DNA from 2 places in the Exiguobacterium sp. RM11 genome. Region 2 is predicted to be linked to the other one. Evidence: predicted binding sites of a transcription regulator. Region 2 holds the regulator's gene; the other holds the start of a gene.
What was found. Region 2 encodes CtsR, which represses protease genes until heat stress. Its sites were predicted from a motif close to ATGGTCAATAAAGGTCAAACA; they were not measured.
Positions count from the first base shown of each region.

Region 1 (3,415 bases), 740 kb from region 2:
CATGTATGAGAACGGGGATTTCGAAGAGGTACTTCGCCTCGAGATCCTCATCTCCCGTAATATCAATCTGTTCGAGTTCGATCGGATAATCCTCCTGTAGCCATTCGAGCATGACAAGCGCCTCGTCACAGAGCGAACAATTGTCACGTTTATATAAAGTTAGTTTCATTTTCGTCATCCCTTCCATAACTGCCGCTCACGCTCACGTGAGTTGCCGAATCCGAGTTCTTCCCGATAATTCGTCACGGTCCGTCTCGTCACTGGATAGCCGTATCGGGCGAGTTCGTCCGCGAGTGCCTGATCACTTTGCGGGGCCTTCTCCCGTTGAATCAGTTCTGCGAGCGTCCGCTTGATCATGAACGGCGAATGCCCATGACTCGTCGACCTTACGAAAAAGTGTTTCCATTCCATGATCCCGCCCTCGGTCTTCGCGAACTTCCCTTGGATGGCACGTCCGACCGTCGATTCGTGCTTGCCGATTTGTTGCGCGACGGTCCGACGGGTCAGCGGATTGAGGACGAGTTCACCTTTCAACCACTCGGTCTGACGTGACGCGATGACAGCCCATATCTCACGTAACGTCTCGTTCCGCATCGCAAGGGACGTCGTCCACCATTTCGCCTCACGGTCATTCCCAACTCGTGTTGCGTCAAGTTCCGGACTGAACCACGTCGTGACAAGCTCTCCATCTTCGTAACGTACTTCGACTTCCGGGAAGACGTGACCCGTTTCTTCATATAATAATGGACGTTTTGGTAGTGTCGCGACAATTCGCTCTAAACGGGCGAGCTCTTCATCTGAAATCGCGAGCACGCTCGCCATCTGTTTTTGGCTCACGCCACTCTCAATCGCATCAAATACATCGACGACGCGTGGGTCCTCATGTTCAATTGCATGGCGGTACTGACACTCTCGTTCCGTTCTCGCCCCGATTCCCGTCGGTTCAAGAAATAAGAGTGCCTGTCTCGCCTGTTCGATTTGAGTCACGTCGACACCGAACCGCTCCGCCAACACCTCATTCGTATCCGGCAATAATCCTCGATGGTCGAGCAACAAGACGAGTTGCCGTCTCAGCTCTTTCTCCGAGTCGCTGCCGCTTCCTTCTCGAATCTGGGTGAACAGCTTCTCTTCGAACGCGCTCGCCGCATCCGCTACCCATCCGAGATCCCCGCTCCCGATATGAATGTTTGGATTATGGCGCGCCAGACGTGCGAGACGAAACGAGAGCGCCAGACGGTCCGCCTCGAGCACCGGTAGCCGTTGCACAAGGTCTTGCGTCATCTGTTGCTGTTGTACCTGTTTTTGTTCTTGCCGTTGCATCGTTCTCCCCCCTCTTCTCTATTGTAACGAACCCGCTCCGCTTGCGCTCAAAAAAGGATAATGAACAGGATTGCTTTTTCAATAAAACAAATGTATAATAAATTCGTGTCACACACATGCACCCGTAGCTCAGGGGATAGAGCACTGGTTTCCGGTGCCAGGTGTCGGGAGTTCGAATCTCTCCGGGTGTATCAGATGTAGAGGTCAGGCAGATTGCCTGGCCTCTTTTTCGTTTCAGGACGCGAAAATCGTGGAATAGGTGAAAAACGATGACTATCGTTTGACCAACATTGACTATACAGGTATGATGAACTTACAACCTACATAAAGGAGGCAGATTCAATGTTAATTCCAACAGTTATCGAACAGACAGGCCGTGGGGAGCGCGCGTACGACATCTACTCACGCTTGCTCAAAGACCGTATCATCCTTCTCGGAAGTGCGATTGACGACAACGTCGCGAACTCAATCGTCGCACAGCTTCTCTTCCTCGCAGCTGAGGATCCAGAAAAGGACATCTCGCTCTACATCAACAGCCCAGGTGGTTCGATCACAGCGGGCATGGCGATTTACGACACGATGAACTTCATCAAGCCGAACGTGTCGACGATTTGTATCGGAATGGCTGCATCGATGGGTGCCTTCTTGCTCCAAGCCGGTGAAAAAGGAAAACGCTTCGCACTTCCGAACGCAGAAATCATGATTCACCAACCGCTCGGCGGCACACAAGGCCAAGCGTCAGACATTAAGATTCACGCAGAACGCATCATCAAAATGCGTGAGAAATTGAACCAAATCATGGCAGAGAACACTGGACAGCCACTTGAAGTCATCGAGCGCGACACAGAGCGTGACTACTTCATGGCAGCTGACCAAGCGAAAGACTACGGTCTCATCGACAAAGTCATGACACGCTAATCATACAAAAGACGTTTCCCGATCAATCGGGAAACGTCTTTTTCTATTCGATGGGCATCCAGACTTCAATCATGTCGTCCTCTCCGCCTTGACCGTGAATATAACGTTCAAAGTCGACGGCGTCGCGAAGCATCACGTCTGGAACGTTTAACAGTTGTTCGTACGTCGTAGGAATCATCGGGATACCCCCTTCGACCGTCGCGACGATATAGTTCCCTTCGGTCAGTTCGACTTGTCGCGATCCTTCCCCACTCACAGGCTTCGTCATGCCAGCCACATAGCCGTTCTCATGCGGTAGGCAGACGCCGTATGACTCATCCGTCGTCAATTCTGGTTGGAGTCTGGCCCACACGCGTGGGATGTCCTCTAACGTACTCGCGTATCCGTAGACTGTAATCGGTTCACGCAATGTTTCGTATCGAATGTTCATGTCATTCCCTCCTGACTGCATCGACCGAATCTGTCTCTCGATTTGGCAAAGCTGTTCGATTTCTTTCCTGACTTCACATAACCGTGTTTCAAGCAACGTCTCAACAGACTCTCCAGACTGAATCCGTTCTAAACTGAGCCCGATTTGACGTAATCGTTTAATTTCACTCAACCGTCGAATCTCTTCCATCCCGTACATCCGATACTGGTTGCCCGATCGTGTCGGTCGAATCAACCCGCGCCCTTCGTAAAATTTGATGGCTTTGACCGACAATCCGGTCACATGCGAAACTCTTCCAATCGGAATCACTGTGTTCCCACCTCCTATCTTCACTGTACAGCCGTCCCTAAGAGGCAGGTCAACCATTAGTTTTCAGGCACGCTGACACCGAATACGTATCGGCTATCCCCTTGCGCCCATTCCCCGCCGATTTCGAATAGATAAATCCCGGGTTCGTCCGGCACGACCGGTTCAGCCGGGACGAGCTCTCCGTCCTCAATCTGAAAGAAACTCGATTCCATCGGGTCGGCATGGTAGACAACGTCAATCGCGTCACCCGGTTTGACCGTGATGAGTTGCAGGTCATCCGCTTCCGGTAAGCCATAGTCGGCGCACGTCGCACGACTGCCAGCTTCCCAACAATACGTCGATTGTTCTACTTCCGCTGTCACCGAACCGACACGAACCGTCGGGAGCGGCGGTTTGACGGGGTCGTCCCCATCACCGAACCAAGACATGGCGACATAA
Region 1 covers NZ_CM187558.1:825,966-829,380, reverse strand. The annotation lists gene AC5LIL_RS04405 (glutaredoxin family protein) at 1-169, opposite strand, end outside; gene AC5LIL_RS04400 (RNA polymerase factor sigma-54) at 175-1,320, opposite strand; tRNA gene AC5LIL_RS04395 (tRNA-Arg) at 1,439-1,511, shown strand; gene clpP (ATP-dependent Clp endopeptidase proteolytic subunit ClpP) at 1,663-2,238, shown strand; gene AC5LIL_RS04385 (MerR family transcriptional regulator) at 2,282-2,977, opposite strand; gene AC5LIL_RS04380 (hypothetical protein) at 3,034-3,415, opposite strand, start outside.
Region 1: clpP (ATP-dependent Clp endopeptidase proteolytic subunit ClpP) is a predicted target of CtsR. The motif match lies at 1,598-1,618, and genes of this name have one in related genera.

Region 2 (3,415 bases):
AGCCGAACAATGAGTTCATGGAACTTTGGTGGACTCCAATCAGACAAAATCCCTAGGTCACTAGCCAAATGTAAATCAGATAATCGTTCGATGGCTTCAGTAGAAGATAGTAATTTAGCATATCGCAAAATACCATATGATCGATAAAATCGATCTTCCAACTCTTCCTGTCGATTCGCAACGAGTTCTTCGCGCGCATGACGCTCTGCTTGAATCACTTGTTCTGTCACTTCCATAAAGTCAGCCAGTAACTGTGACTCGTGACTCCCTAATGTCCGTTGATTCGACAGTTGGAACAAGCGACCCGCCGCATCACTACCTTCACCATAACGACCTCGAATCGTATAGCCCAATTTTCGAAGTTCTCGTAAGATTGGACTGATTCGTCCCGTTAAGGTGAGTCCCGGCAAGTGTAACATGACCGAGGCACGAAGTCCTGTTCCGATATTGCTCGGACATGTCGTCAAATAACCTAACTGTTCATCAAACGCATACGATAGGGATTCTGCACATAACGCGTCAACTTGTTTCGCTAATTCAAACGCCTCTTTCATTTGATATCCTGGAAGTAGCGTTTGAATGCGTAAATGGTCTTCCTCATTAATCAATACACTAATTGTTTCATCTTCACTTAAGAAGACCGCACTCTCTTCATTGGTTGCAACGGCTGGGCTAATGAGGTGTTTCTCCATCAACGCCTGTCGTGTCACTTCATCATAATCACGCATATGAAGATATTCGAATCCTTTCAACCCACGTAGACGCCCTTCTAGACGATCACAAAGCTGACGTTCTCCTTCTTTAGAAAGTACGGGAGAGAATACCGTGTCTTTGACATTACGTGCCAGTCGAATTCTTGTAGAAACGACCAAATCATCGAGCTTGGCACGTTCTTTCATTTTTGGACCAAGTGGATGTGCTAGGAAAGTTTCCATCAGACATCTCCCTGCCCTTCTAATTGCTTCATTTCTTTTTGAATGCGTGCTGCCCGTTCATAATCTTCTTGTTCGACAGCGCGGTTCAACTCCCCTGCCAACTTTTCGAGCCGTTCTTCGATCCGTTCATGTGGCGTGCGTAACTGGTCAGGGATTGAACCGATATGATGATCGTGTCCTTGTTGATATTGACGAGTAATTTTGGTCAATTCATCCCGAAATACGGTATAACATGTAGCGCATCCTGCTTTTCGTACGCGCAATAGGTCCTGGCGTGTCATCTGACAAGTCGGGCATCGCTTCACGACTGGTACATATCCTGTCATCAGTTCTACCGTACATTGTCGACATAATCGTTTTTTTACGGGTACATCTTGTTCCATCACAACGACTTCATTGACAGCAGGTCGCTGTTTACAACGTTCGCATAACATACGACTTATCCCCCATTACGATAACGAAGTACTTTCATCAGTGCCAGCAATTGTTGACGTCGAATAAAAGAGCGATCATCAACTTGTAAGTGTAATGCTTCATCTGATAAGAGATGGTAAATCAATTGCGCTTCTTGTTCGTGCATCATTTGTTCTTCCACTAATCGTACGAGCACATTTTCAACGAGTTGTTCATTCAGACGTGGATGCTCATGAATGACATCCATCAAACTAGAGAGCACATCTTGTTTTTCATGTAAGATGACGCGTCGGATTCGAATATATCCACCCCCACCTCGTTTACTTTCTACTAAATATCCTTTTTCGACGGTAAAACGTGTGTTGATGACATAATTGATTTGGGATGGTACACATTCGAATCGTTGCGCGATATCTTGGCGTTTGATCTCGATTGCATTTGCCTGACTTTCCTTCAATACTTGCTTCAAATACTGTTCGATAACATCCGAAATATTTCTCATCTCCACCACCCTCTGACCATCTTTGACTTTTGACTATATTTTATCATTGATTTAAAAAAAGGCAAACGAAAAGCGATGCCCTCTATAAAGAGCACCGCTAATTGATACAAAAAAACAACCGAGCGTATGCTCGGTCGTCCTCTCTGTTGAACGTCCTATCCTCACAGGGGGAGATCCCCCAACTACTTTCGGCGCTGAGACGCTTAACTTCCGTGTTCGGCATGGGAACGGGTGTGGCCGTCTCGCTATCGCCACCAGACTTTACAGGGCTTGTTCCCTGAAAACTGAGGATTCATCAACACAAACCATAGACTAGATCAAAGCCTCGACCGATTAGTATCATTCAGCTCCACGTGTCACCACGCTTCCACCCATGACCTATCTACCTCATCGTCTCTGAGGGGTCTTTCTTGATTGCTCAAAGGGAAATCTCATCTCGGAGGGGGCTTCATGCTTAGATGCTTTCAGCACTTATCCCGTCCGCACGTAGCTACCCAGCGATGCTCCTGGCGGAACAACTGGTACACCAGCGGTGCGTCCATCCCGGTCCTCTCGTACTAAGGACAGCTCTCCTCAAATTTCCTGCGCCCACGACGGATAGGGACCGAACTGTCTCACGACGTTCTGAACCCAGCTCGCGTACCGCTTTAATGGGCGAACAGCCCAACCCTTGGGACCTACTCCAGCCCCAGGATGCGATGAGCCGACATCGAGGTGCCAAACCTCCCCGTCGATGTGGACTCTTGGGGGAGATCAGCCTGTTATCCCCAGGGTAGCTTTTATCCGTTGAGCGATGGCCCTTCCATGCGGAACCACCGGATCGACTAAGCCCGACTTTCGTCCCTGCTCGACTTGTAGGTCTCGCAGTCAAGCTCCCTTCTGCCTTTGCACTCTTCGAATGATTTCCAACCATTCTGAGGGAACCTTTGGGCGCCTCCGTTACTGTTTAGGAGGCGACCGCCCCAGTCAAACTACCCGCCTGACACGGTCCTCCAGCCGGATTACGGCTGCGAGTTAGAGACTCTATACGCAAAGGGTGGTATCCCAAGGGTGTCTCCACCGAAGCTGGCGCTCCGGCTTCACAAACTCCCACCTATCCTGTACATCGCGTACAAAGCCTCAATATCAGGCTGTAGTAAAGCTCCATGGGGTCTTTCCGTCCTGTCGCGGGTAACCTGCATCTTCACAGGTACTATGATTTCACCGGGTCTCTCGTTGAGACAGTGCCCAAATCGTTACGCCTTTCGTGCGGGTCGGAACTTACCCGACAAGGAATTTCGCTACCTTAGGACCGTTATAGTTACGGCCGCCGTTTACTGGGGCTTCGGTTCAGTGCTTCTCTTGCGATGACACATCCCCTTAACCTTCCAGCACCGGGCAGGCGTCAGCCCCTATACTTCATCTTGCGATTTAGCAGAGACCTGTGTTTTTGCTAAACAGTCGTTTGGGCCTATTCACTGCGGCTTATGTTGCCATAAGCGTCCCTTCTCCCGAAGTTACGGGACCATTTTGCCGAGTTCCTTAACGAGAGTTATCCCGCGCGTCTTAGAATTCTCATCTCGCC
Region 2 covers NZ_CM187558.1:90,920-94,334, reverse strand. The annotation lists gene AC5LIL_RS00490 (protein arginine kinase) at 1-935, opposite strand, end outside; gene AC5LIL_RS00485 (UvrB/UvrC motif-containing protein) at 935-1,369, opposite strand; gene AC5LIL_RS00480 (CtsR family transcriptional regulator) at 1,375-1,851, opposite strand; rRNA gene rrf (5S ribosomal RNA) at 1,993-2,110, opposite strand; rRNA gene AC5LIL_RS00470 (23S ribosomal RNA) at 2,165-3,415, opposite strand, start outside.